DNA from 2 places in the Brevundimonas aurantiaca genome. Region 1 is predicted to be linked to the other one. Evidence: predicted binding sites of a transcription regulator. Region 1 holds the regulator's gene; the other holds the start of a gene.
What was found. Region 1 encodes HrcA, which represses chaperone genes, less so after heat shock. Its sites were predicted from a motif close to GTTAGCANTCNNNNNNNNNGANTGCTAAC; they were not measured.
Positions count from the first base shown of each region.

Region 1 (3,408 bases):
GTACCAGGCCGCGCCGTTCGAACCCAGCCGCACCGCCACCACCAGCCTCAGCCTGCCCCGCGGCGGGCGGCTGAGCCTGACCGCCGCCCAGTCGGACCAGCCTTTCGAGGCGGGAATCGCACGCCGCGACCTGACCGACGCTCCCTGGCTGGGCGAGGAACCCCGCCAGGAGGCCCTGCTGGATCTGGAGATCGGCCGCCTGAACTTTGCGACCTGGCAGGGCCGCGGCGGCGCCGTCTCTCCGTTCAAGGGCGCGGCGGGCGACGGTTTCGCCGCCCTGGCCCAGGCCGATCATGCGGCGCGCGGTCAGGTCCGCCTGGGGGCCTTCACCCTGGCGGCCGAGAGCGGCGGGGCCGACCGCCGCATGCCGCTGCGTCGGGTCGAAGAAGACGCCTCCACCTACAGCCGCGCCACCCTGGCCTGGCGCGGCGCCGACGGCGGCCTGTCGCTGAGCCTGGGCGCCCTTGACGAGCGTCTGGGACCGCTGGGGGCCTTCATCCCGGGCGGTTCGGACTTCGCCCTGCCGTCGCGGACCCGCTTCTATGCCGTGGGCGGGGACTGGACCCTGCGGCCGGGTCTGGCCCTGCTCGGCGAAGCGGGCCTGGGCGCGACCGAGACGCAAGGCCGCTTCCTATCGACGGACCAGGCGGCGATCAGCTCCAACTGGTGGCTGGCCCTGCTGACGGGCTGCACCGCCCTGTGCGACCGGATCAGCTTCACCGTCTCACAGCCGCTGCGGATCGAGCGCGGAACCTTTTCGGCCTGGCTGGCGGATGTGCCGGTCGACTATTTCGACCCCCTGACCTATTCGCGTCGCCGCTTCTCGGCCGCGCCCAGCGGGCGTCAGATCGACTTCATCCTGGGCGGCGAACGCAGTCTGCGGGACGGCTCCAGCCTGTCGCTGCAAGCCGTGGCCAGCCGCGAACCGCGCCATACGGCCGACGCGGATCCGGAGTTCGCCCTGATCGGGGCCTGGCGGCGCCGGTTCTGAGGGCGTGCTGGTGACTAGTGCCAGTGAGCGAGAATTGAGCGGCCTTGAACGTCGTGCCGAACGCCTCGCTCACCTGCCGCCCACCAGCACTATTCACTAGCACCAACCCTCCTCAGAGGAGGGCGGTGATCAAGCCTTGCCGTCGAAGGCGTGAGTCTGGGGTTCGCCGCCGCCGCCGCCATAGGGGTTCGACGGCTGGGCGCCCGAGCCCTTGGCGGCCACCACCACCATGGCCGGGCGGATGGTGCGACCGAACAGTTCGAAACCGGACTGCATGGTCTGGACCACGGCTCCGCCCGGCACCGTGTCCGACGGCTGTTCAATCATGGCCTGGTGCAGATGGGGATTGAAGGCCTCGCCGGCCTCGGGCGCGACCCGCTTCAGACCGTTGGTCTCGAACGCCTGCAGCAGGGCCTTCTGCGTCATTTCCAGACCCGTCACCAGACCGGCCGTGGCGCCTTCGGCGTCCTTGGGCGCGGCCATCAGGGCGCGCTCAAGATTGTCGGCCACGCCCAGCAGATCCTTGGCGAAGCGCTGGATGGCGTAGGCGCGGGCGTCGTTCTGCTGGGCCTCTGAACGGCGCTTCAGATTCTCCATCTCGGCGGCGACGCGCAGGGCGCGGTCCTTCCACTCGTCCCGCTCGGCGATCACGGCGTCCAGCGGCGCCAGATTGTCCGACGGCTCGGCGTCCAGTCCGTGTTCGGCGTTCAGTTCCGCCTCTTCCATTCCGTTCAGCTCATCGTTCTGGGGTTTGTCGCTCACGTTTCTTTCCCGTCCAGCATCCGGCCCAGCACCCGGGCGGTATAGTCCACCAACGGAATGACACGGGCGTAGTTCAGTCGCGCCGGTCCTATGACGCCTATGGCGCCCAGAACCCGCTGTCGGCCGCTCATATAGGGCGCCGCGATCACGGCGGAACCCGAAAGTGAAAACAGACGGGTTTCGGCGCCGATGAAAATCCGCACCCCCTGCGCCGCATCCACACCGTCCAGCAGGCCGATCAGCTGTTCCTTCTGCTCCAGGTCGTCGAACAGGACCCGCACCCGCTCCAGATCGGCCAGGCCTTCGCCGTCCTGCAGCAGATTGGCCCGACCCCGCACGATCAGGGCCCGCTCGCGGTCCGGCCCGCCGGACCAGGCGGCCAGGCCGTCCTCGACCAGCCGGGCGGCGGCCTGGTCCAGCTCGCGCCGGGCGATCTCCAGCTCCTGGGTCATTTCCCGCTTGGCCTCGGCGAAGGGCCGGCCGCGCAGCCGGGCGTTCAGGAAGTTGGAGGCCTCCGTCAGGGTCGAGGGGGTGACCCCCGCCGCCAGGCTCATGATCCGATTCTCCACCGTGCCGTCGTCGGCGACGATGACCGCCAGGGCCTGATCCCCGCCCAGGGCGACGAACTCCACATGCTTGACCCCGGCGTCGCGCACCGGGCTGGAGACCACGCCTGCGCCCCCCGCCAGGCCCGACAACAGATTGGACGCCTCGTCCAGGGCGGCCTCGAAATTGCGGCCCCGGCCGGCCAGGCGGGCGTCGATCTCGCGCCGCTCCTCCTTGGTGAGGTCGCCGATCTCCAAGAGGCCGTCGACGAACAGGCGCAGACCCGCATGGGTGGGAATCCGCCCCGCCGAGGCGTGGGGCGAGGCCAGAAGGCCCGCCAGGGTCAGGTCCTGCATCGTATTGCGGATCGAGGCCGGCGACAGGGCGATCCCGCCCAGCGACAGGGTCCGCGACCCGACCGGTTCGCCCGTCTCGAGATAGCTCTCGACGATGCGCCGGAAGATGTCGCGCGCGCGCGCGTCCAGCCCGGCCAGCCCCGCCAGAGACTGGCCCGTCGCCGGACCGCCGTCGAACGGCGGGGTTTTGGGGGCATACAGGCTCACGTTTTCAGGATAATCACCGCCGCCCCAGCTTCCAAGGACTCATCTCATGCGCCATTCGCAACGCACCGACGCCCAGCTGCGTCCCGTGACCATCGAGACCGGCGTCAATCGCTACGCCGAAGGCTCGTGCCTGATCAGCTTCGGCCACACCAAGGTTCTGGTGACGGCCTCGGTCGAGGAGACCATCCCCGGCTGGATGCGCGGCAAGGGCCAGGGCTGGGTCACGGCCGAATACGGCATGCTGCCCCGCGCCACCCACACCCGCGGCCGCCGCGAGGCCGCCGCCGGCAAACAGACGGGCCGCACCCAGGAAATCCAGCGCCTGATCGGTCGCAGCTTGCGCGCCGTCGTCGATCTGAAGGCGTTGGGCGAGCGTCAGGTGGTGCTGGACTGCGACGTGATCCAGGCCGACGGCGGCACCCGCACCGCCGCCATCACCGGCGCCTGGGTCGCCATGGCCTCGGCCCTCAACTATCTGCGCGACGAAGGCGTGCTGAAGTCCGACCCGATCCTGGACCAGGTGGCCGCCGTCTCCTGCGGCGTCTG
Region 1 is NZ_CAJGVD010000001.1:2,309,023-2,312,430, forward strand. Features, by position in the region: gene JMT67_RS11310 (S8 family peptidase) at 1-991, shown strand, start outside; gene grpE (nucleotide exchange factor GrpE) at 1,121-1,753, opposite strand; gene hrcA (heat-inducible transcriptional repressor HrcA) at 1,750-2,802, opposite strand; gene rph (ribonuclease PH) at 2,909-3,408, shown strand, end outside.

Region 2 (3,408 bases), 120 kb from region 1:
CTTCGACTTCCGCGACGAGGACGGTTTCAGCCTGTCGGACCTGGCCCGGATCGACACCATGGTGACGGTGGTGGACGCCTTCAACTTCCACCGCGACTATCCCTCGACCGACCGGCTGAAGACTCGCGGCGAACATCTGGGCGAGGACGACGAACGCACGATCGCCAATCTGCTGATCGACCAGATCGAGTTCGCCGACGTCATCGTGCTGAACAAGTGCGATCTGCTCGATGCGACCCAACTCGGGACGCTGAAGGCGATGATGGCCCAGTTCAATCCGCGCGCCCGGATCATCCAGGCAGTGCGCGGCGCCGTGCCCCTGGATCAGGTCGTCGGCACGGGCCTGTTCGACATGGAAAGGGCGGAACAGGCGGCCGGCTGGTCCCAGGCCCTGCGCGGCGAGGTGACGCCCGAGACCGAGGAATACGGCGTCTCAACCTTCGTCTATCGGGCGCGCAGACCCTTTCATCCCCGACGCTTCTACGACCTGCTGCAGCGCGAATGGCCCGGCGTCTGGCGCTCCAAGGGCTTCTTCTGGCTGGCCAGCCGGATGGACTATGTCGGTTCCTGGAGCCAGGCCGGGGCCGTGACCGAACATGAATGGGGCGGACTGTGGTGGGCTTCGGCGCCGCGCGAGCGCTGGCCCGACGACAACGCCGAATGGCTGAAGGCGATCGAGGCCGTCTGGCGACAACCCTATGGCGACCGTCGTCAGGAGATCGTCCTGATCGGCAAGGACATGAACCGCGATCTGCTGACCTCGATGTTCGACGCCGCCCTCTTGACCCGGTTCGAGATGGAGCGCGGGCCCAAGGGCTGGGCCAGGCTGGAGGATCCCTTCCCGCATTGGGGCCCGCGTCGGGACGCGGCATGACAAAAGGGGCGTCTTGATAAGGCGCCCCTTCTGCATTTCACGTCCGCAGTCTACCAGCGGCGATCGTAGCGATAGTCGCGGCGCTCGTCGCGCCGGTCATAGCGCTGGTCGCGGCGCCAGTCGCGATAATCACGGCGCTGCTCCCAGCGCGGATCGCGGCTGTTGATGCCGTGTTCGCGCTCCCAGTGACCCTGGTTCCGGTAGCAGCGGCCGCCGCGGTAATAGCCGCAGTCCGATCCGCGATTGGACGAGGCTGCCGCGCCCAGGGCCGCGCCGGCCAAGGCGCCGCCCGCAATATAGGTTCCGTCGCCATTGCCGTAGACGGCGCCCGCCAGTCCGCCGACGGCGGCGCCGATCAGGGCGTTGCGGGCGGTGTCGTCGCGGTCACGCGACTGGGCCGAAGCCGGGGCGGCGGTCAAGGCCAGGGCGGCGGCGGGGGCGACGACGGCGGCGGTGATTTTCAACAGCTTGGACATGGTCCGTCTCCTCTGAATCGCCTCGCGTCTTCCGGGGATCGCGAGCGTTGAGGTGGTTTTAGCGCGCGCCGTTTGAACGGGTTCGGAGGCCGTGGTTCATCGCGCGTTCATCCGTCGCGGAAGTTTCACACGCGGCGGCGCTTGACGCCCCGCCGCCCTCTGACTAACTCCCGCTCGCGTTAGCACTCTCCGTGGTCGGCTGCTAAAACGGCGGTCGCGGAGAGGCTGACCCATTGTTCAAATCGCCCCATTCGGGGGATCAAGGGAGACAACCGATGGCGTTTCGTCCGCTCGGCGACCGCGTGCTGGTCAAGCGCGTTGAAGAAGAATCCAAGACCAAGGGCGGGATCATCATCCCCGACACCGCCAAGGAAAAGCCCCAGGAAGGCGAAGTCGTCGCCGTCGGCCCCGGCGCCCGCGACGACTCGGGCAAGGTCAACGCCCTGGAGCTGAAGGCCGGCGACCGCATCCTGTTCGGCAAGTGGTCGGGCACGGAAGTGAAGATCGACGGCGAAGACCTGATCATCATGAAAGAGTCGGACGTGCTTGGAGTGCTGAGCTAAGGCTCAGCCCTCAGTGGCGAGTGATCAGTGGCGAGTGGCGAGCAGGTTTCCGGACGAAACCGCCGTCGTCGCCTCAATCTCAGATCCTCGCCACTCGCCACTAACCACTCGCCACTCACACAAAAGGAGCTGCCCGCATGGCCGCTAAAATCGTACAGTTCAACACCGACGCGCGCGACAAGATGCTGCGCGGCGTCAACGTCCTCGCCAACGCCGTCAAGGTGACCCTGGGTCCGAAGGGCCGCAACGTCGTGATCCAGAAGTCCTTCGGCGCCCCGCGCTCGACCAAGGACGGCGTCTCGGTCGCCAAGGAAATCGAGCTGGAAGACGCCTTCGAGAACATGGGCGCCCAGATGATCCGCGAAGTCGCTTCGAAGACGAACGACAAGGCGGGCGACGGCACCACCACCGCGACCGTTCTGGCTCAAGCCATCGTGCAAGAGGGCCTGAAGGCCGTCGCCGCCGGCATGAACCCGATGGATCTGAAGCGCGGCATCGACAAGGCCGTCGGCCTGGTCCTGGAAGAGGTCAAGACCAACTCCAAGCCCGTCTCCAACAACTCGGAAATCGCCCAGGTCGGCACCATTTCGGCCAACGGCGACTCCGAAATCGGCGAGCTGATCGCCCAGGCCATGGCCAAGGTCGGAAATGAAGGCGTGATCACCGTCGAAGAAGCCAAGACCGCCGACACCACCGTCGACGTCGTCGAAGGCATGCAGTTCGACCGCGGCTATCTGAGCCCCTACTTCATCACCAACGCCGACAAGATGGAGGCCGTTCTCGAAGAGCCGCTGATCCTGCTGTTCGAGAAGAAGCTGACCTCGCTGCAGGCCATGCTGCCGATCCTGGAAGCCGTGGTGCAGTCGGGCCGTCCGCTGCTGATCATCGCCGAGGACATCGAAGGCGAAGCCCTGGCCACCCTGGTGGTCAACAAGCTGCGCGGCGGCCTGCGCGTCGCCGCCGTCAAGGCGCCGGGCTTCGGCGACCGCCGCAAGGCCATGCTGGAAGACATCGCCATCCTGACGGGCGGCCAAGTCATCTCGGAAGACCTGGGCATCAAGCTGGAGAGCGTCACGCTCGACATGCTCGGCAAGGCCAAGAAGGTCTCGATCACCAAGGACGACACCACCATCGTCGAAGGCGTGGGTGAGAAGGCCGACATCGAAGCCCGCGTGGCCCAGATCAAGCGCCAGATCGAAGACACCACCTCCGACTACGACAAGGAAAAGCTGCAGGAACGTCTGGCCAAGCTGGCCGGCGGCGTCGCGGTTCTCCGCGTCGGCGGCTCGACCGAAGTCGAAGTGAAGGAAAAGAAGGACCGCGTCGACGACGCCCTGAACGCCACCCGCGCTGCGGCTGACGAAGGCATCGTTCCCGGCGGCGGCATCGCCCTGTTGAAGGCCTCCAAGATCCTGGCCGACGTCAAGGGCGACAACGCCGACCAGAACGCCGGCATCGCCATCATCCGTCGCGCCCTGCAGGCCCCGATCCGTCA
Region 2 is NZ_CAJGVD010000001.1:2,188,667-2,192,074, forward strand. Features, by position in the region: gene zigA (zinc metallochaperone GTPase ZigA) at 1-874, shown strand, start outside; gene JMT67_RS10760 (hypothetical protein) at 925-1,350, opposite strand; gene groES (co-chaperone GroES) at 1,626-1,913, shown strand; gene groL (chaperonin GroEL) at 2,051-3,408, shown strand, end outside.
Region 2: a site for HrcA is predicted at 1,529-1,557, ahead of groES (co-chaperone GroES). Genes of this name have one in related genera too.